DNA from 4 places in the Ornithinibacillus liuyingii genome. Region 3 is predicted to be linked to each of the others. Evidence: riboswitches for the same ligand, from Rfam matches in the RefSeq annotation. Region 3 holds a riboswitch; each other region holds the start of a gene.
What was found. A riboswitch is a leader RNA that binds a small molecule or an ion and turns the genes downstream of it on or off. The one in region 3 is predicted to bind lysine.
Positions count from the first base shown of each region.

Region 1: linked by a shared signal. The riboswitch ahead of ACSKT4_RS06275 (aspartate kinase) and the one ahead of ACSKT4_RS17335 (YfcC family protein) in region 3 are both predicted to bind lysine.
Region 2: linked by a shared signal. The riboswitch ahead of nhaC (Na+/H+ antiporter NhaC) and the one ahead of ACSKT4_RS17335 (YfcC family protein) in region 3 are both predicted to bind lysine.
Region 4: linked by a shared signal. The riboswitch ahead of ACSKT4_RS15875 (Na+/H+ antiporter NhaC family protein) and the one ahead of ACSKT4_RS17335 (YfcC family protein) in region 3 are both predicted to bind lysine.

Region 1 is NZ_JBPWOS010000004.1:13,832-19,648, forward strand. Features, by position in the region: gene ACSKT4_RS06265 (DUF4279 domain-containing protein) at 85-540, shown strand; gene ACSKT4_RS06270 (AbgT family transporter) at 764-2,302, shown strand; lysine riboswitch at 2,478-2,655, shown strand; gene ACSKT4_RS06275 (aspartate kinase) at 2,775-3,977, shown strand; gene ACSKT4_RS06280 (hypothetical protein) at 4,710-5,072, opposite strand; gene ACSKT4_RS06285 (hypothetical protein) at 5,240-5,476, shown strand.
Region 2 is NZ_JBPWOS010000009.1:169,851-175,667, forward strand. Features, by position in the region: gene ACSKT4_RS13630 (LCP family glycopolymer transferase) at 410-1,351, shown strand; gene ACSKT4_RS13635 (hypothetical protein) at 1,599-2,324, shown strand; gene nhaC (Na+/H+ antiporter NhaC) at 2,568-3,947, opposite strand; lysine riboswitch at 4,182-4,354, opposite strand; gene ACSKT4_RS13645 (DUF2207 domain-containing protein) at 4,618-5,817, shown strand, end outside.
Region 3 is NZ_JBPWOS010000015.1:6,966-12,782, reverse strand. Features, by position in the region: gene ACSKT4_RS17345 (phosphate/phosphite/phosphonate ABC transporter substrate-binding protein) at 1-249, opposite strand, end outside; gene ACSKT4_RS17340 (M20 metallopeptidase family protein) at 692-1,855, opposite strand; gene ACSKT4_RS17335 (YfcC family protein) at 2,151-3,551, opposite strand; lysine riboswitch at 3,744-3,921, opposite strand; gene cydS (cytochrome bd oxidase small subunit CydS family protein) at 4,140-4,247, opposite strand; gene ACSKT4_RS17325 (cytochrome d ubiquinol oxidase subunit II) at 4,259-5,290, opposite strand; gene ACSKT4_RS17320 (cytochrome ubiquinol oxidase subunit I) at 5,287-5,817, opposite strand, start outside.
Region 4 is NZ_JBPWOS010000012.1:73,994-79,810, reverse strand. Features, by position in the region: gene ACSKT4_RS15885 (sodium-dependent transporter) at 1-497, opposite strand, end outside; gene ACSKT4_RS15880 (hypothetical protein) at 694-846, shown strand; gene ACSKT4_RS15875 (Na+/H+ antiporter NhaC family protein) at 1,077-2,612, opposite strand; lysine riboswitch at 2,750-2,925, opposite strand; gene yunB (sporulation protein YunB) at 2,973-3,752, opposite strand; gene ACSKT4_RS15865 (HD-GYP domain-containing protein) at 3,810-4,892, opposite strand; gene ACSKT4_RS15860 (YunC family protein) at 5,054-5,359, opposite strand; gene ACSKT4_RS15855 (bifunctional metallophosphatase/5'-nucleotidase) at 5,463-5,817, opposite strand, start outside.

The sequences.
Region 1 (5,817 bases), on a different contig from region 3:
AAAAGAAAAAGTTATATGATACAGGTTGGAAATTAATTAGACACGTAGTAGCGCTAAGCCTATAGAATTTTAGGGGTGGTTCATATGTTTAAAGATACATCAATTGAGATTTATTTTTCCCTTTCAGGTACAGAGCCTGAATGGGATTTTCCACTTTCAATAGTAACAGAAAGGTTAGGAATTAACCCCACGGAAACGATAAAATTAGGTGAGTGGGTAAACATAAACAATCCTAAGATAAAAAGACAACACACATTTACCGAATGGGTATACAGTACAGGTATAGTTGAAACCTACGATTTCGAAAAGTTAATGAAAGAAGTAGTTCATGTCTTTAAAGATAAAGTGGACATTATTAACGAATTAATAAGAGAATTTCAAATAGAACCTAAGTTAAAAGCAGTTGTTTATGTAGAAGAAGGGCTTTCTCCTGGATATGTCTTGGAGTTAGAAGTAATGCAATTTGCACTTAACATAGGTGCAGAAATTGAAATTGATGACTATATTTCCGGTTTTGTTGAGGATACCGACGAAGAATAATAAAAAGTAAAGTGCTCGTCTAAAAGATGAATAGATTAAGAATTGTTAATTAGTGGAAACCGTTTCATTTTAATTTGAAAAATAGGCTAGAACCTGTTATTATGTCATTTGTGCATTTATTTTATTCAATGATAAAATGTGTTCACCCTGCTTATTAATCTGAATTTTCAGAAATGAGTTTAATTTACAACAACAGAATTAGTTTTTAGGAGGACTATTTTTTATGGCGAAAAAAAGAAAGGGGCTATTTCAAAGCTCTTTAGATAGGATTGAACTAGTTGGGAATAAACTGCCCCATCCAGCAACATTGTTTGCAATTTTGGCACTTCTTGTTATTTTACTCTCGGCAGCTTTACAACCATTAAATATTAGTGTTGAACACCCTGGTGAAGAAGGAACCACGGTAGAGATCAATAATCTGCTAAGTGCAGAGGGTATTCAATATATATTCACCAATATGACAAGTAACTTTATCGGCTTTGCTCCATTGGGCGTTGTCCTACTGACGATGTTAGGAATAGGAGTGGCGGAACGTACAGGGCTCATAAGCGCACTTCTTAGAGGATTTGTATTGTCTGTACCTAATCGATTTATTACGTTAGGATTAGTCTTTGCTGGTATTATGTCTAGTGTGGCATCTGATGCAGGGTATGTTGTATTACCACCACTAGGAGCACTTATTTTTGCTGCGATTGGAAGGCATCCACTAGCTGGTCTGGCGGCAGCATTTGCTGGTGTTTCTGGAGGATTTAGTGCTAACCTATTATTATCTGGTACGGATGCGATGTTAGGGGAGCTGACGATTGCAGCAGCTGCAATAATTGACCCAGCATATGCAGAGACAATGAACATAGCAATGAACTGGTTGTTTATTTCTGTTTCGGTATTCGTATTAACATTTGTCGGTGCGTGGGTTACAGAACGAATTGTAGAACCACGACTTGGCGCCTATAAAGGTGATCAAAAAGAAGAATTGGAAGGTCTTCAAGCAATTGAGAAAAAAGGTCTAATCTGGGCTAGTATTACAGTGGTAATCGGTATCGTACTTGCGATGTTGCTTGTAGTTCCACCAAACGCACCGATGCGCGGTTTAGAGGGCGATGCAATGGAACAAATAATTCGATCGCCATTTATGAGTTCATTAGTACCAATTATTGCTATACTATTTTTTATTCCTGGTATAACATATGGAATTGTTACCAAATCCATTCGAAGCGATAAGGATGTTGCTAGCCAAATGTCAGATACCATGGCATCTATGGGAACATTTATTGTTTTGGCATTTACAGCGGGACAGTTTGTAGCATACTTTAATGAAACAAATATCGGACTAGTTATAGGTGTTTATGGTGCGGATTTTCTAGGGAGTGTTAATTTAACTGGTATTCCGTTACTTATTCTATTTATTTTGATTACCGCATTTATTAATTTGTTTATCGGAAGTGCTTCTGCAAAATGGGCGATGATGGCACCGGTCTTTGTACCAATTATGATGCAGCTTGGGTATTCACCAGAGCTAACACAAATGGCATATCGTATTGCAGACTCTTCTACGAATATCATTTCACCATTGATGACTTATTTTGCAATAATTATCGCATTTGCACAGAAATATGATAAAAAAATGGGTATTGGTACGTTAATTTCCACAATGGTTCCATATTCTATATTCTTCCTATTTAGTTGGATGATTATGCTTATTGTCTGGATGCTGTTAGGACTACCACTTGGACCAGGTGGACCATTAGAATATCATCCTTAATAATTTTAGAAAAGCATTGCTTCAGAGGAGGCAATGCTTTTCTAGTAACAAAACTCTATGGAAAAGGAAGGGATATTGAGAAATAGGCTATTATCTAAAAATAGTTTGATAAACTTTTAAGCTATTGGTTTACAATTCGGCGAAATTTTCATATACTTACAATATTAATTGAATACTAATTGGATGAGGTGCGAATGTCATCAGTAACTTACTATGTAAATCTGCAAATTGTAGTAAGCGAAAGGGGCCTTTGCCGAAATAGAGTTCTGTTTGCAGACAGGTCTCTGTTGGATTGTATATTAAGAGTATGCAGTCTGTCATTATTCTTTGAATAATGGAGTGCTTCCACTTGTACATAGGACAGATCATGAAACAAGTCGGAATACTCGGCTTGTTTTTTTGTTGGGATAATACTATGCCCAATTTCTGACCCATCTTAGAGGTAGCAGCATCCGTAGAAAGAAGGAAGATTATGAAACGAAATGTACTTAAATTTGGCGGTACGAGTGTTAGTAGTCTGGAGAAAATTAAAGGTATAGCAGGCTACTTGAAGGACCGCGTGAGACAGGGAGAACAGCTAGTAGTAGTCGTTAGTGCAATGGGGAAAACAACTGATGAACTATTGGAACAGGTGAGTACGATTACCCAATCACCTAACGAACAGGATTTGGCTGTCCTCCTAACAACCGGTGAGCAGCAGACCATCTCCTATCTATCTATTATTTTAAATGATCTAGCGGTAAAATCTAAGCCTCTTACAGGTTACCAAGCTGGTATCGAAACAGTTGGCCATCATTTAAAGAGCAAGATTTCAAAAATTAATACAAAGCTTTTTGAACAACTCTTTGAAACATATGATGTTCTTATCGTCGCTGGTTTCCAAGGATTTAATACGGACAATGAAATTACTACACTTGGCCGTGGAGGATCTGATACGACAGCTGTAGCACTTGCAGCAGCAATTCAATGCCCATGCGAAATTTATACAGATGTGGCAGGGGTCTATAGTACCGACCCGCGAATCTATCCTAATGCTAAACGGCTACAAGTAGTTTCATATGAGGAAATGATGGAGATGAGTGCGCTTGGTTCAGGTGTTCTCGTATCCCGAAGCGTAGAAATAGCAAAGAATTTCAATATTCCTATTTATTTAGGTAAAACACTATCAGATGAGAAAGGAACTTGGGTTATGTCAACGGTAGAAATGATAGAGAAAAAAGCGGTCACAGGTGTTGCGATTGATCAGGATATGATTCATGTGACATTGAACTATCCTGAAAATGATATACACCTACTTGATAGAGTATTCATCCATTTGGAGCAAGAGGAAGTTAATGTCGATATGATCTCACAGATCACGAACAATGAAGGATTACAATTATCTTTTACGATGAAGGACACGGAAGAATATCAAATCCAGAAAATCTTCTCCCATCTAAAAGAAGACTATCCTGAACTCTATTTCAAAATAGAAAACCAATTTGCTAAAGTATCCGTTATTGGTTCAGGAATGCGTGACATGACGGGGGTTGCCTCCAAAGTCTTTCGTACATTAATTGAATCCGATATTCCATTTTATCAGGTTACGACATCTGAAATCAGCATTTCTTATGTTGTAGATATCGAAAATGGGGAAAAAGCAGTACAACTCTTGTGCAAAAGCTTTGAACTATAAGTTTCTGTATACATTTAATGATTAGGGTAAGTGGTTGTGAAAACAACTGCTTACCTAAAATTTGTTGATCTAACCTTACAAATAAGCTACTTCTTAGCAGAAGCGAATATAACATTTGAACAATTGTATAATTTTTCCATTGCGGGATTATAACCTAAAATGGCTATCTCCATTAACTTAATAAAAAAACTATATGTTAAATGTTGGAGAAAAGCAGGTTGTACCTTAAATGTACAACTGAAGATAGTTACTAAAGAGGAAATTCTATACTTGTTGTTATACTTTTTTTGTCTTAGAGAATGTCTTTGAAGATTATTGTACGAAATAATTGGTGGTATGGATAATTCTAAATCATTTGTTTGATCTTTATAAAGTTAAGTTGTGAATTTGGGTGTAGTCCACTCTCAAATAAATAGGGGTTGGGAAAGTTACCAATTTTTTGACTGAAATTTGGTATATATTTTGTTGGTTTTTGTCAAAAAAACTGTTCACTTTCCCAATACAAAGTTTTAGGTCTTCCATGTTACAATGGATATAGTTGGAAATTAATAACATGACGCATAAGGCATAATATAATTTGGTCTGAATACCCTTTCTCGAAATATGATAACATATGCGAAATATTTATTAGATGGCTAACTGTCATGGATTTTAAAATCTATGATATTAATATATTATAAATTTCCTATTAACAATTTTTATAGGAGAGGAATAGGTGTTGAAAAAATTAAGTTAATAGGAGAACAAAAACAAAATAAAAAGGAGAGGGTTATATATTATGAAGAAGATTCTAAAAGTTGCCTGAGTATTAGAAAGAGGTGTATCTAGCATGTTTACTTCTTCTACTAAAGCCAGATTTGGGTCACTTCCATTTAATGTATTTTGAATCAATTCATTTGGGTTTCTCATATATTCTAAGAATAAATTTTGATCTTTTAAAGACAATTTCATAAACTCGTCTAGACTCTTTTTTGCTTGTATAACCGCTTCTTCTACACTACTCTCATCAATCCCCAGTCTTATTGCTTCTTTTTCATCATAATTTTTCAAGTATTCAATGTAGTTCTCAGGGCTTTTAAGTTGGTTTAAAGACATATCAGTTGAATCTGCAGATACTACTCCTGTAAACGTAATAAGAGCTAGACATGAAATGATTAGAAACATAAGAACATAGTGGCTCATTAACAGCATTAGGTATTAAATGGACAACTTATAAGATTGAAGGAAAATATGAATACAATAGTAAGGGAGCTACAAAAAAGTTGAGTAACAGAGCTTGGGTTTCCTGGAATGTTAATCCTACTGTAACAAACTCAAAGACAAGCGATTCAGGATTTATTAGCGGAGGACAATATTATGGGGAAGGTTCATTTAACTATAAAATTGGTGTAATAGGAACAGGGATTGGAGCAACGATTGGTACAGTAGAAATTAGAGTAAGAGGTGACAAAAGCGGAAAAAGAAGTGGAAATTTTTGGACAACGGTTGGTCCAAACTAGTTTTATGATGTATGAATTGATCTTTAGTTAGGATATCTTATGAATAAACTAAAGAACATTTTCTATAAGAAGCAGTAATGTTACTAGTGAAGGAGGAGGGCATAAAATTAATATTACCAGGAATTCCAGACATATATGCCCAAATTCTTACATGTAGTATGGTAAATCTTTTAACTATAACTGATCCATAAAAGGAAATATTACCCCCTTATAATAATATACATACTTCTTTATGTAAATTTAACAAATAATATTATAATTTCTATCATGAGGAGTGTTCTTATTGAAGAGGTTAAAGATTGTTATAATAGGTTTAATATCACTTATTATATTATTTATAA
Region 2 (5,817 bases), on a different contig from region 3:
GGGAAAAGTAATAGATAGAGTGTGTCCGTGCCCTAAATGCCGACGGAAAGCAGAAAAAGGTAATAGATAGACTGCATCAATTCCCTAAATGACGAAGGGGAGCGAAAAAAGGGCACAGATGGCTACGTGGTGGATATGGAGTAAGTTCATATAAGTGACACCCCTTCTTTTTGAATCAGTACTAGTTTAATATAATAAAAATCGCCATGCCAATATCATGACAATTTAACGGTTGGAGCGCCTTTATTTCACTATTGTATAGGTAATGAGCATCCTAATCAGAGATTACTTTTACCAAAAAATCAATCGATTGAAAAAATATTTCTAATATTATGTTACAAATCTATATAAAATGTGACAAAAAATGGTATAATTTTCAATGAAAACTTAATTGAAAGAAGAGGTTAACATGTCAAAAGTGACAAAACCAAAGAAAAAGATGGCTTTATGGAAAAAAATAGTGATTTCGGTGCTTGCCGTGTTATTAGTTGCTGTAGTTGGTGGGGGTGTTTATGCATATTCCATCTATAGTAATGCAAAGAAAACCGTTAATGAACATATGTACAAAGAGGTAGTTAATATTGATCGGGAAGTAACGAAGCAGAAGGTAGAGAATCTAGATAACTTGAATATTCTATTAGTAGGGTTAGATGCTCGTGCTAATGAGAGGGGACGGTCCGATACGTTAATGATCCTATCGTTATATCCGGATAAAGACCAGATGCAGCTTGTAAGTATTCCGCGTGATACACGTACTATGATTGTTGGTAAAGGGTATGAGGATAAGATTAACCATGCGTATGCTTTTGGTGGTATTGACATGTCAATTGCTACAGTAGAGAATTTACTCGATATAGAACTAGATTATTATGTTGAAATGAACATGGAAGGGTTAACGGAATTTATTGATGAATTGGGCGGAATTACCGTACAGAACGAACTAGATTGGAAATCTGATGGTTACCATTATAAGAAGGGTGAGCTTAACTTAAATGGTAAAGAGGCTCTAGGCTATGTGCGTATGCGTAAGCATGATTCTACTGGGGATTTTGGTCGTACGGGACGTCAACGACAAGTAGTGGAAGCGGCGATTAATAAGGGGGCGAATATCGCTTCTATTGGGAAGATTAATAGTTTTATAGACATTCTTGGTAATAACATGCATACCAATATGGATTTTGACGATATGAAAAACCTATTATTGAATTATAAAGATGTTCGACGTAACACGACAGAGTATATGTTACAGGGTAGCGGTAAGATGATTGATGGAATCTATTATTACCTAGTTCCGGACGAGGAATTGCAGAAGGTTCATGGAATGATTGTTGGGGATAGTAGTTTGGAATAATCATAGATGGATATAGGGTAGCATTAATTGTTGATATTAGTGCTGCCTTTTCTTTAGGCATGACTCTGATTAATTAAGTAGATGCTACTTATTTGAGAGGTACTTACTATTCTATTGAATTGCAGTGGCTAGTCAAAGTAAGTATAAAGGCTATATTATTCGCAGTAATCGTATTGTTTAGTATTTCAGGAATTTTATACTATATTATATATAATGAAATTTAAACCGTTTAGAAAGGAGGATGAAATTGGAGGTAAAGAAAGAAACCATTGGAATATTGGCATCATTTCTATTGGCCCTTCCTCTTCTAGGTGGAGGGTATTGGGTGATTAATAGTTTAATGAATCAGCCTGCGAAAACGATAACAGATCAAACGTCACCTCAATCTATAGAAGAACCAGAAAGCAATGTAGACGGCACTCATATTTTTGTTAAAGATGAGATATCCATTACCGATTTAGACGATAGCTATCGGTATAATTCAGAGGAAGAGACTGAAGCGATGGTTTTAGAAGATACGGAGGATACGGAAGATAATTCAATGGAAGAGGAAGTTGATGTGTCGGATAGTATCCACGAGGACAATGTAGGAAATGAGAATCAAAACTCTTCAGTGGCAAACAGCACAGAAAGAACTAATGTAAGACAAGATAAACAACCTGTTCAAGACAAAACGAATAACAAGCCAGCTACTACGCGACCAGAAAAGAACGAACAAAAAGAAAAAACGACAGATTCTAAAAACAAAAAAGATGACAAGCAAACGTCACCACCTAAAAAAGAAGAAAAAGTCCCACCAGAAGATAATAAAACGGATTCTAATCCAAAGGATAATGAAGAAAAACCAACAACACCTAGTGATACCAATGAAGATAATACAGGTTCACAAAAGCCACCATCAACGGATAAAGGTGATCCAACAGATGAACCTGGAGGTGGAGATGCTAGTGAAGTACCGGAAGCACTGGGATAGTACGGTTAAATTAGCCTTCTAGCGTTAGACTAGAAGGCTTTTAACATTATTATTTGGGTTTGTTCTTAAATATGAATATTACCTTTGGAATTGAATGGGATTTATCCGGTGATGATGAGTTTTACGGTATAATTTTAGTGTGGTTGAGACAAATCGTTTTAATTCCAATTTTATATAAAGGGAGGAACAATCCCTCGCCACTTTAACGTGATAAACCACTAATCACTGTTCTTCACTAGGTTACTATTCCCCCTTATTCCCTTGCACCTTCGTAATGCCAATTCCACTAAAGATATAAATCAAAGCAAAGATTATTCCAAGATAAGTCATCGGAGCATAAAGGAAGAATTCTCCAGTTGATACTTGTAGTGTTTCCGCTACAAATGCTCCTGTAACGCCCCACGGAATGAGTGGGGCTAGAGCGGTTCCGGTATCCTCCATCGTACGAGACCAGTTTTTACGATGTAGACCAAATTTGTCATATAGTGGACTAATAATTGGACCGATGACAGCATATGTCACATAGTAACTTCCTGTAATGGTGAATAGAATACCGTGTAGAGCTAAACTAGAGCTCATCATAGCCTTACCACTTTTAGCTAATGCGACAATTTTGTCTAGTAGAATTTGAACCACTCCGGCTGATTTTAATGGGGATCCAAATACCGCAGCACTAATAAGCAAAGCAACGGTACCCAACATACTCGACATTCCGCCTCGTTGTACAATCTCATCCACGATTGGTATGTTTGTTGCTTGAGAATACCCATTATTTAATGCTGAAAACACTTCCAAAACATCTCTTCCTTGGAAAATAACCGCCAATACACAACCAGCAATAATACCTACACCGAATACAGGAAGTGTTGGCTTTTTAAAATAAATTAAGAGTAAGACAAGTAGTGGTGGAATAATTAATATCGGGTTGAGATTAAAATTCTTGCTCAACGTGGATAGAATCAAATTCACATTCTCACTATTCTCGATTTGCCCACCGAATTGGTAGCCTAGAATCAAATAAAGGACTAATGAGATAAGATAACCTGGAATCGTTGTCCAGAGCATATGTTTAATATGGTCAACAAGCTTCACCCCAGCCATGGTTGGTGCCATAATCGTGGTGTCAGATAAGGGAGAGAGTTTATCTCCAAAGAAAGCCCCAACGACAATAGCTCCAGCCGTGTAATGTACGGGAATACCAAGTCCAAGCGACACACCCATTAAGGCAACCCCTACTGTACCAATGGTTCCCCAGGAAGTTCCTGCCATAATAGACATAAACGAACAGACAAGTGCAGTAATAATTAAGAAAAAGGACGGGTCAATGCTTACCAAGCCATAATAGACAATTAATGGAATGGTTCCAGACAGCATCCAAGCACCGATTAGCATCCCAACAGCTAGCAAAATCAAAATAGCTGGAAGCATCGATTTAATTGTTTCAATTAAGTCTTCTTCTATCTTTTCCCAGGATATTCCCCAGATAAGTGATAAGGTGATCACGACTACCCCAGCTGTAATGAGTGTAATAGTGGTAGGGGTTCCAAGATATATGATGCCGCCTAAAACGACAGTAAATGATAACACAAGCAGTAGAATCGCTTTCCAAGTTGATAGTTTCATAGTTTTTTCTCCTTTTTTATGAACTTGCTTTGTAACGATGTATGTAGCCTTTTATAATTCGCACAGTAAATCAAGTGCGCTTTTGTCGACTATTCTCGTTGAGCTAGTTTATTCATTTACCTTACCTCCAATGCCTAAAAAGTAGCCTGTCTTAAAAATGGAGATAGAAAAAAAGACACAAAAAAACAATGATAGAAAATAACCTATCATTGTTTCCAATATGGCATCTTCCATTCGATCAGTAGTTCTCCATGCAGACCTGCATGACAGTATGCCTCTTATTCAAAGACATCCCAGCAATAATAAGATTGACCCTTATTACGCTTCGGCGAGCATTCCTTTCCACAATCATCATCGATGTCATACTCCGATTGATTACTCATAATGTTCGCGCCTCTACCTCACCGACCTGGTAAGGTATTATTAAATTTTTCAACAAATTATACTATACTAGATAATTTGGTATGTTTGCAAGTATTTGGAATCATCAGGGTATTGGATTGTATGCAAGCAGGAGTATGTTAGCATTCTACTATATTGGTAGCTGGTAGGGCTTGTTTTACAACTCCAATTCAATTCGTATAATTGCAATTAGATGTACACCTCTATCTAACATACCTGAAACCAAATCCATCCAACATCCGTATATAAACTAAAGGAGTTGCTTTTTATGAAAAAACTGATCGTTACGATCATTTTCCTATTTACCTTTTTCATTTTTGTAGAGCCAGCATTTGCCGAAGTGGATTATGTTATTAAGGATGTTCAGATAGATGCCTATTTAATGGAAAGCGGGGATGTTGCGGTAAAAGAAAGGTTCACGTATGATTTTGAAGGTGAATTTAATGGTATTACTCGCACGATAATTCCGAAGAAAGGTACCGCTATTGAAGATTTTGTAGCAAGTGAAGCTGGATCGCCATTGAAGGTAGAAAAAGAGGATAGCGAATATAAAATCTATCGAAAAGGTAATGAAGAAACGGTAACGATAGAACTCGGTTATACGATTATGAATGGGGTAGAGGTGTATCAGGATGTTGCCCAGTTCTACTGGCCATTTTTTGATAGTAGTAATGAATCGGTATATGAGAACATGACGATTTATGTACATCCACCTGCTAGGGCGGTTCAGGTTACGGCTTATGGTTATGATGAAGCATATGATACAGCAGAAGTAACAGCGGATGGTGGTGCCGTATTTTCATTAGGTTATGTGGAAGATGGGAAGAATGGGGACATTCAAGTAGTATATGATGAGACACTTTTTGGTGCTGCTCCATTAACCAGTGAAAAAATGATGAAAGATTCGATTCTGGAACAAATAGCAGATAATGAAGCTAAGCTAGCCGCGTTCCAGGATAGGAAAGCATGGTTAAATCGTATCGCTCCTTATATAGTTGGTGGCTTTGGACTATTTCTTGTTCTATTGCTCTTCGTCAGCATACGGCAAAAAATGGAGCTAAAACATGATGTGCAACGCCGTATAAAAGAGGAGTTAACGATACCTAAGCTTAACATGAGCATACCAGCAACAATCTATTATACTAATTCATTCACACCGAAAGACCAGTTACTAACGTCATCTTTATTAGAATTAGTTCGGAAAGGTTATGTGCGAACAAAAAATCAAGAAACGTTCTTGTTAGTCGATCGTTATACCGAGTATGACCATGAGTACATGTTAATCAACTTTTTATTTGATACGATTGGTAATGGAAAAACATTTAGATTTAAAGAACTGCAAACATTTTTAGAGGATGAATCGAATCATAATGATTACAACGAACATGTTCAAGCATGGATATACGCAATAAAGCAAGAAGTAAAATCGAAAGAACTTACTAAAGCAAAGAAAGGCTTTAGATGGACG
Region 3 (5,817 bases):
ATAACCTAAGGTTGCTAATTCCTCTTTTAGTAAATTCTTCAGTGGTTCTGACGCTGTAATAATTTCGTCAGGCTCCCTCGATGGAACGAATCCAATTGATAACCTATCAATTGCTTGATTACTAGACCCTTCCTTTGAATTATTATCTGGATTTTTTGCCTTATTTGATTCTGCATCATCCGAAGATCCACATGCTGCTAACAAGCTAATAAACATACCAAACACGATGGCATACAATAATTTTTTCAATTTTTGTTCCCCCATAATCATATTGTGTTAACCGATTTAATTATAAAGCTAGAATATGAAGTTTATATGAGATACTTGTAAAAAATACTTCATAGCATAATAGAATCTTTCCAAATAGAAAGAGCTACTAGCACCTATACACTAATAGCTCTTCTAAATCAAAAAGTTTGGGGTGTGACTTGATCCTTCTATGAATTACTCTGTTGGCACGATTAGCATTTCTAACCCTTCCACCCTCATTAAGTCTCGTTTCATGGTATATTCCTTCTACTCAATTATATATTCGGTTGGTACCAGAAAGAACGCGAAAAAAGGGAACAGAGAGAGGCTGTATGTGCCCTAAATGAGGAAAGATTCTCTCCTGAAGTAGGGACTGTCCTCCCTCTAATAGATTAAAAAAGCACTAAGACGTCATAAGATGCGCCTTAGTGCTAAAGTAGTTTTATTTTGTTACCAATGAAATAAACATCTTCCCAATATTTATAATCGCACGTTCATCTACATCAAACTTTGGATGATGATGCGGATAATCACCCGCTAACGCTTCACTTCGACCACCGACAGTAAAGTAAACAGCGGGAACTTCCTTCGTATAAAACGCGAAGTCCTCACTCCCCATCATTGGTGCATCCGTCGATAGATTTTCCTCACCAAACAATCCTTTAGCAACGTCCTCTACTCGCTTTGTTTCGGTTGGATCATTATAAATAGATGGACAATCTTTAATATATTCATAATCTACTTTCGCGCCATTTTGTGCACAGGTAGATCGTGTAACACTTTCCAATGCTTCCTCAATGATTGTGCGTGCCTCTTCATCAAATGTACGAACTGTTCCTTTTATGACAGCTGTATCCGGAATAATATTATTCGCTTCCCCACTAACAAATGAACCAACCGTTACAGCTGCCGCTTGTTGTGGATCGACACGGCGACTTACGATTTGTTGCAAATTAACGACGAGTTGACTACCTGTGACAAGTGGATCAACCGTTAGATGTGGCTGTGAACCATGTCCACCTTTTCCATAAATCGTAATATTAAAATCATCCTGTGCAGAAGAGAAGTAACCTTCTTTTACACTTACCGTCCCTAAATCTTCCGTAGACATCACATGGGCACCATAAATGACATCAACACCGTCCAAACAACCATCCTTAATCATCGGTAGTGCTCCACCTGGGGTAGCTTCTTCAGCAAACTGATGGATAAATTTCACTGTTCCAGGAATCTGATCCTTATATTCACTTAATACTTTAGCAACCCCAAGTAGTGAAGCAGTGTGTAAATCATGTCCACATGCATGCATCACACCGGGCACACGAGATTGAAAGGCAAGTCCGGTTTCTTCTTGAATTGGTAAGGCGTCAAAATCCGCACGTAACGCAATCGTTTTACCAGGTTTACCACCCTTTAACGTCCCAACGACACCTCTTCCACCGACCTCTGTTCTCACTTCGATTCCTAGACCTTCTAAATATGTCGCTATCTTTTTAGGCGTATTCACTTCCTGATGGGAAAGCTCTGGATACATATGAAAATCACGACGAAGCTTAACTAACTCTGGATAAATTTCTTCTAATCTGGTAAATATTGATTCTAGCATATTCTATTCCTCCGATGTCTTACTGGTTAACTCGTTTATAAATATGTTTTATATATTATACCCTTTTTGGTAGAATTCTGCGCTATTTCTCTCTATCCCTTAAAAGTGCATGATAAATGAAAAGGAATTATAGGGTAAGACAATGGTTGATTCATTGAACAAAGCCTTTATTCCAACCCATCACGAGTCACTGATGTACTAACAATACTTCCTTGTCACTATTTTCCAATATGTCCATGTAAGTTCTATCTCCCACGGACATATCACCCATTACTTGGTAACCTTAAAAATCCACCTACCATATAAATAAATGAGCCACCGTTACAAATATTGCCCCTAGAGCATATTGAATTAATACTAATGGTAGAATCCATTTCAACCATTTAATCCAAGGAATTTTCGCAAGAGCTAATGAAGCCATTAAAACACCAGCTGTCGGTGTGAAGACGTTCGAAATTCCATCACCATATTGGAACGCAAGTACTGCAGTTTGGCGACTAACCCCTAATAAATCACTAAGTGGAGCCATAATTGGCATGCTGATTGCTGCCTGTCCACTTCCAGAAGGAACAATAAAGTTTAATAGACTTTGTACGATGAACATACCAATTGCTGCAAGTGCTGTAGGTAAGTCTGCAACTAGATTAGAAACAAAATAAAGAATGGTATCAATTGTATTAGAATCTTGTAGGATTCTTAAAATACCATATGCGAAGCCAACAATTAATGCCCCTTGTACCATTTCTTCACAGCCTTTTACAAAGGCATTAGCAATCTCATTCATTCTAAATCTAGCAATAATCCCTACAACAATCCCCATGATGACAAATAATGCTGCGATTTCAGTAATATACCAGCCTTGTGTAATAACCCCTACAGCAAGTCCAACTAGTGTCAGCGCAAGAACAACTAAAATTGCTACCTGGCGCTTTGTTAGTCCTTGACTGCTTTGGTCATCAAGGCTAATATCACGTTTCTTATCTTCTTCATACATTAAACTGATAGTCGGATCCTTTCTTACTTTTCTTGCATAAATCATCACATAAGCAATAGCTACTGCAACAAAGATAAGCCAGAAAACAATACGGACTCCCATTCCAGAGAATGTAGGTAAGCCTGCAATTCCTTGGGCAACTCCTACAGTAAATGGATTCATAAACGCTGATCCAAACCCAGCATATACCCCAACTAATATCATTGCTGTACCTGTCATCGAGTCAAATCCCATACGTAATGCAAGTGGTACCGCAATTAAAATAAATGGAATAACTTCTTCCGCCATTCCCCAAGAACCACCGCAAATCGCTAAGAATAGCATAATAACCGGGATCAAGAAGATTTCTTTCCCATTTAGTTTTTTCGTAAGGGAACCAAATGCTGCTTCAATTGATTTCGTTGCAGCTAATATTCCAAAGGAACCACCAACGATAAAGATAAAGAATATAATCTCCGCTGCATCAACCATTCCCAGATGCAACGATTCAAATAACTGCATAAAGCCTGTTGGGGTAGATTCAATTGTTTGATAGGTTCCGTCAGCTACAATCGTACGACCGTTTTCATCTACTACACGCTCATATTGTCCTGCTGGAATTAAGTAGGTCGTAATAGCTGTAATAATCATTAAGCCAAATAAAATAATAAAGCTATGTGGAAATTCAAATTTTTTCCGTGTTTTTGGTGAGTTTTTGCTCATGATGCACATCCCTTTCTATAAATAACGTTTTTGGGTGTGCATAGAAAACTTGAGAGAGGTATGATTGAGGTCTTTTTGTTATGAGTAACGTTCCGCTAGCTGGGGTAAAGCAAACGAACAAGACTAAACAAAAAAGACAACGAATAGGAAAATAACCTACCATTGTCTTTACACAATACGTTATCCTCCATCCTGATCAGTAGTTCTCCATGCACTAAAATTGCATGACAGTATGCTTCTTATTCAGAAGACACACCAGCAATAATGAATTTGACCTTCATTACGCTTCGGCAAATAATCCTTTCAGGCAATCCTCATCGATGTCATACTCCGATTGCTTACTCTTATTACCCGCACCTCTACCTCATCGAATGACAAGGTTCAATATGAAATTGAAATATAGTTCACTATATTACCAGAATAAAGTGATTTGTCAAGCTTACTCATGAAATTTAACTAGATTTGGAATCCCATTCGCTTACACATACTAGCTAGTTGTCAACATTTCACTTATAATTTGGGTGCATTATTTGTCCTCAAGGTATTCTATCTATTCCTACCCAAACTTTTCTAGTGCCATCTTTTTTATTACTTTCCTCTATGGACTCCCTCATCCCGAAGCACCCACCAAAACGCCACCACAATCCCTGTAAGGAGCACAAGAAATGGCGCAATAAAGATTAGAAAAAAATCCATGCAAAGTCACCTCAATGTTCCTGTTTTGATTTTCCACTGACATACTCCTTATTAAACAAGAAGAGCCGAAGTATTAAATATAGTGATGGAATCAACAAAGCCAGCCCAGCAATAAATGCTATAATGAGCGCAATCGCCATAGCTTCATTCGTAAAACTGTCGTATAGTGTTAAATGTGGATACAACAAATACGGATAATGTGAAATACCATACCCATAGAAGGCAAATGCAAACTGCCCAAAGAGGAGAACAAACGCTACTCCATAATTCTTCCGTCTCCAAACAAGCCACACTGTTCCCACAAATAATACTCCTGAAATCAAAAACATCCACCCCAACCCCAGGAGACGCTCATAATGCTCTGGATTATGAAATCTAAGCTCATAAATAATTCCACCAGCAGTAATAATGGTTGGCAATGCCCAGATTAATGCATAGCGACGGAGTAAAGCGGTTGCGGGTTTGTCATTAGCTTTATTCGCATACCAGGTAAGGAATACGGCAGAGATATAAAGTACCGCGGAAACACTTAACACCACAATACTCCAGGTCAGCGGACTACTAAACAATGCCCAATAATCGAGAACCGGATTCCCATTCTGCATAAACACAAAACCACCTTCTGATATCGTCAATACAATAGATAAAGCAGCAGGTAGAAGGAGGCCGGATAATCCATACATAAATGCATACCCCTTATGGGAACGGGAACCATATGTTTCAAATGCATAGTAAGACCCCCGAATAGCCAGAAGCAAAATCGCGATACTCACCGGAACAAGTAACGTTGTCCCATAATAAAAAGCCGTACTCGGGAAAAATCCAACTACCCCAACAAAAAAGAAAACAAGAAATACATTGGTCACTTCCCAAACCGGAGAAAGGTAGCGTTGGATGATTTTAGTTAGAATATGTTGTCTATTGGTAAAGAGACCATAAGCATTGAAAAAACCTGCACCGAAGTCTATCGATGCAATTAATATATAACCGAAGAGAAATGTCCATAATACAACTATTCCAATAATCTCTAGGTCTACACTCATGATGGAACATCTCCTTTTCGTTCCGCTAGTTCTCTTTCCACCGGGTTCTTACGGAACATTCTTGTCAAAATAACAATTGAACCAATTCCAAGGATAACGTACAGCCCACAGAATAAAATGAGCATAAGATCAACATCATTATTAGTTGTTGCCCCTTCTGCTGTACGCATAATCCCTCTAAGGACCCATGGTTGTCTACCAACCTCTGCTAACCACCAACCAGCTTCTATTGCAATAATCGTTAACGGTCCACCTAACACGATCAACCAACGAAAAAGTTTCGTATCTACAAATGACCAACCTCGATACTTACTGAAAATAAATAGAATGGATATAGTTATCATTAGCATGCCAACACCAACCATAATATTAAATAGATAATGAATAGAAAGCGGTGGTATTTCATCTTCAGCAAATTGATCCAACCCAATTACTTCCGCTGTCGGTGAGCCATGAGCAAGAATACTCAGCGCATAAGGGATTCGTAACGCATATTTCACTTCCCCCTCATCGTTCATTACTCCTAA
Region 4 (5,817 bases), on a different contig from region 3:
TTAAAAAGAATTCCTAATGTGATTACCCAAACAAGTAGCAATGGAATTAATACACCAGGGACCATACTACCTATTTCACCAGGTTCAACCGTACGCTTTAGGTATTCTCCCATTAAGAATCCACCTGTATCCTCCCCCCAATTTAAATTGAAAGAGAATACTGAATAAGACATTGCCCAGGCAATAATAACAGAATAGTATGTGGAGATTACAAAGGCAACTAAGACAGCCCACCAACCAATAACTTCTGTTTTCTTATTCATTCTTCTAAACGATAATGGAGCAGATCCACGATGTTTATGGCCAATTGTGAATTCCATAATAAGGATTGGAATCCCAGCAGTTAATAACGCAAACAAGTAAGGAATTAAGAAAGCTCCTCCACCATTTTCATAGGCTACAGCAGGGAAACGCCAAATGTTTCCTAGACCAATAGCAGATCCAACTGCAGCCAAAATAAACCCAGCTCTTGTCCCCCATTGAGAACGTGTTTCCATTCAAAGACCTCCTCATGTTATTTTTTCTCATTACACTATGTAAAGTGTTAATAAGTCAGGTGAATAGCTATTCTTATCATTTCAGTTGTGTTAGTTTTCTGAAATTACTGAACTTGTCTGTATTATAACGGTACTTTTTACTTATGTCAAAGTATTTTTTAAATTTTTTGTTTATTGAAAATTTGGGAATTTATGGATGAAAAAAGAGTTTAACTCTACCGTAAATAACACTACAAGAGGCCGGGACAAAGAATTTATCTTAAAGGAAAAACCGAATGATGAGCAAGGACCCCGCTCCAGAAATATACTTGCGGTTGCTTCCAGTACAGGGGCGACATCTGCTCGATAGAAACATCACAGCGTCTACCTTGCCGCCGGGCGGCTGCCTTAGCCTCCTCGTGCTACTTCTTTAGAGGTCTCAACCTTGCCCTATCCTGCCGCAGGAGTCTACGTATATTTCCGGAGCTAGTATCGCGTATCATTCGGTTTTACATTTAATTCTTTTCGTTATGTCCCAGGATTATGTGTCATTATAAAAGATAGTGTTAAACTCTAGATTATTTCTCGATTACATTATAATTACTGCTTCTTATTAAGTGTATGAACGATTAATCCTATTAGAATAATGATAACAATCGTAGCTAATAGTCCTACTAAAAGACTACCTGTTACCCCAATTAAGATATAACCGATAATGGAAGCGACCGCTACAATACATGCATATGGTAGTTGCGTAATCACGTGATCAATATGATTAGCGCCTGCTCCAGTTGAAGAAAGAACCGTTGTATCCGATATTGGTGAAACATGATCTCCAAATACTGCCCCAGCCAGCACTGCAGCTAATGATGGGATAATTAACTCCGTATCTGCAATGGCCATGACATTAGCGGCGATTGGCAGCATAATTCCGAATGTTCCCCAAGAAGTACCAGTGGACAACGCCATCAGACCTGAAATAACAAAGAAAATGACTGGTAAAATACTAGGACTAATACTAGCATTTTCGGCTACAGTTGCTAGAAATTCACCTGTTTCTAAAGTTGAAATAATCGAACCAATCATCCACGCTAATAATAGAATATAGATAGCTGGAAGCATTGCTTTAATCCCTTCGACTAATACAATCCCCGTCTTCGCCTCTTGTTTTCCCTGACCTAGATATAATAGACATGCAACGAGTACTGCAGCAATTCCACCAATAAATAAGGAGAAGTTAACATTCGTATTCTCAAAAATAGAAAGTAATGTGACCGTATCACCACTTCCTCTTGCTCCAGTTATTATCATGGAGCTTATCGTCGTAACTAATAAAACAATGATCGGAATTAATAAATGATAGACACTTCCCTTTTCACTTGGCTTGAATGCATTCGTTAAATCTCCTGGAACAGTTTTACCTTTAGGAATAACTTCACCAGTTGTTATGGCATGATTTTCGTGCTTTTTCATGGGTCCAATATTTAAGTTAAAGAAGGCCGTTATAAAGACAAGTAATAATGCACCAATTGCATAAAGATTATATGGAATCATTCTTATGAAAGCCTCTAATGGCTGTAATCCTGTCATCACTACTAATCCACCAACAACACCAATTAGATAAGCTCCCCAGCTAGAAATCGGTGATATAACTGTGATGGGTGCTGAAGTTGAATCGATATAATATGCTAGTTTTGCTCGAGAAATATTATGTCTATCTGTTAAAGGTCTTGCAATCTGTCCTACAGCTAAGGCATTAAAATAATCATCGATAAATATAATAATACCTAAAATCGGAGCCATAAGCTGTGCGCCTCTTCGTGTCTTAATTCTAGCCATCATCCAATTACCAAAGGCTCTACTGCCTCCTGATGCTTGTAGTAAAGCAGTCATCATTCCTAATAAGAGTAAGAATCCTATTAACTGAAGACCACCAGTATTAAGTGCTCCATCCGAGATGACTATCCCATAAAAAGCACTCCAGATTTCCTTTATACTACCCCACACATGAAAATCGTGAATCAATAATGCTCCTACTGCAATTCCTACTCCTAATGATATTAGTACCTTTCTAGTTAATAAAACTAAAACAAGCATGATAATTGCGGGAATAAGAGAATAAATTGTTCCTTCCATATTACTACCTCCATTGATGTAATTAGTATGTGCTGTGTGACCATGGAGATACGCTTGACAAAATTTCTTTTTCTACACAAAAAAGCAATGATAGAAAATAACCTATCATTGCTTATGCATATACGTTATCCTCCATTTCGATCTGTAGTTCTCCATGCCCATTTCCAGCATGACAGTGTGCCTCTTATTCAAAGACACCCCAGCAATAATAAGTTCGACCCTTATTACGCTTCGGCAAACGAGCCTTTCATCAATAATCATCGTTGTCATTCTCCTATTGATTACTCATCTTGTTCGCACCTCTACCTCACCGATCTGATAAGGTTTATTATGAAATTATGAATATACTATACTATGATTTTATTCATCTTGCAAGTCTTCTTTCGGAACTGCGATAGATGGATTCCCACTTGTACCTCCAAAAAATTCTGGTACTTCTCCCATTACTAAGTTTTTGTCAATCAATATTCTAGTACTTACTTTTGTCACTTCCGTTGTAAATGGTATAACAATTTGGACATCTGCCTCTACCTGAACATAGAGTGAAACAAAGACATTATTAATCCCTAACTGTTCTTTTTCCTCTATTAATTCTGTCTCAACACTACCTACTAGCTCTAAGTTAACCGGTAACCTTGGACCTAGATTAGCTAAAATAGAATTCCCAGTTGCTTGGCCGATTGGTATTTCGATAACAGTTGGATCACGATCAACTAGTTCTTCCACCGTGTTCCCATACACGTCTGGTTCTCCAAGAGGGTCGCTATATTGGGGAGGAGTTCCTCGATTCATACTATGAAAAAACTCTTCCACACGGTCTGTTGCAGCTCGATTGATCTTATTAACAACAGAGGAATCCCAACCGACTATCGAAATATAACCAGCCTCATTTTTTTCTGTTATAGCCACATCTTCAAACGTATATTCTTCAGCAAACTTTACAGCTGAGTTAATTCCTCTAGTAGCAAATTCCCTTGTTTTTGTCTCTGCAACTTCCATGATGGTCGGGGTTATCTTCTTATCAATAAATTCTAAGCTAAAATACGTTATCACAATAACTAATATAAATGAAACCATTAATATATATCGCGATGGAGGTGTTGTTCTTCCACCTTTAAAACCGATTCGATGCCTTCTCATAAAAATACCTCCTCAGTACAAATCTATGCTTGTTCTAAGGAGGGTAGGACAAAAATTTTAGACCAGGTTACATTTGGTAATCATAACATTCAGTAGCTTCGATAAATCAATCGTGTAAGGTTCAACCTCTCGCTCCTCTTCTTTCAGAATTCTAATGACAGGTCGATCACAAATATGTTTGTTCTGATGAACAACAACACCTTGTCGTTTATCATTTAATTCAACTGAAATTCCATTAGGATAAACAGCTACACTGTTTTTGAAGGCCTCAATAATTCGAATATCGAATTGATTAATGGCACTACTGTATAGGAGCTCAAGCCCCTCATGAGGAAGCATGGCCTTTCGATATACTCGATTACTTGTAACTGCATCAAAGACATCTGCTGCACCAATAATTTGTGCAAACAAATGAATTTCATTGCCTTTTAATCCACGTGGATATCCACTACCATCTATTCTTTCATGGTGCTGGTATGCACAATGTGCCACAACAGCGGAATAATTATAATTCTTTCTTAATAGCTCATACCCTAGCGTAGTATGGGTTTTCATGATGGCAAACTCTTCATCTGTAAGTCGTTCTGGCTTTTGGACAATATCAGGATCAATGAACACCTTTCCAATATCGTGAAGCATTGCCCCTTTACCAAGTTCACTTAACTCTTTTGCATTTAACTTTAACTCAGCACCAATTGCTAAGGAATAGATAGTAACATTTAAAGAATGTTGGAAAACATAGTCATCCGTTAGATAAATATCCGTTAACAGTGTAATCGATTCATCATGACTATCTATTTCAGCCATTATTCTACCAATTATATCCGTTAGATTCTTCCCCTCTTCATCTAACACAGAGGAATTTTTGTTTAGTTTATGTGCTTGAATACTACCAAAAAGCCTTTTCATAGAAGATGTAGCATCCTGTCGAAGTCGTTCCGATATCACTGGCTCAATCACAATATCTTTTGTTCTTTCATCTTCAATATAAACATATGTTATTCCTTGTTCCCCTAACCGCTCAATAAGCCTCTTTGTAAGTGGGACTCCATTATGGAGTAAAATGGTACCATTATCACGATATATCGTTTGTCCCAGAATATCTCCTGGTTGAGCTGATGCTGTAGCGACTAATCTCATTCATGTACTCCTAACCAGCCTTTGGTAAAAGCGGCATTTTTCGACATTATTATAACCATATAGTATCAAATCTGCTTTGAAAAAGCTATCTTAAGAATGAACATCTGTCTGCGGTTTCCTAGATATTTTACTAAAAAAAAATGCCTCACAACGGAGACATTTTACGCTATTCGTTTTAAGGCTTCTTTTCCACTCATTCCTACTTTCCAGCCAAATTGCTCTTTTGAAGCTTCGGTAACTTTTTCAAGAGGAGCCTCTAATAAATCTTCAATGGTACGTACTCCTACTGCTCTTGCAGCAATCACTTGACGATCTTTTAATTTTTCACTTAATAAATCTACATCCAGTGCCCCACACATGATATACCCAATTTCATTGGTTATCATTAACAGATTTGTTTTAGGAAGTTCCACCTTAATTGCAGTGAACATAATGCCGTTTACTTCAAGAGGATTTATCGTAATCATCCATGACGCCTCCTTTGCATGCTCCATATATTACTATGCAAATAGGAGGTCATGTGTCACGACTTTAACCCCGGAGCATATGAGCCCAAACCCGGTTTAACTATCAAAAATGCTCCATAAGCGTGTCTCTTAGATAATCTCTCATAAACTTTGGTAGCATATAGGATTTCTTATCTGATTTCGCAACTTCAGGTAATAATCGACCAAATGTAAAGGTATCAGCTACTACCACACTAAAGTTACGTTCAATATCGACTGGTTCCTCTCCCATAAGCACTTGGACTACATATTCCTGTCCATTCTGATGAAAGGCCGTCTCAACCTCTATCCCTGAGAAAACCATTCTTCCTAATACTTTCCCCCGGAAACCAAACCCTTTTAAGGGAAACTCCATAAACTCTCTTGTAAGGGATGCTCGAACAACTTCAAGCAGCTCAGCACCAGTAAGTTCTACTATA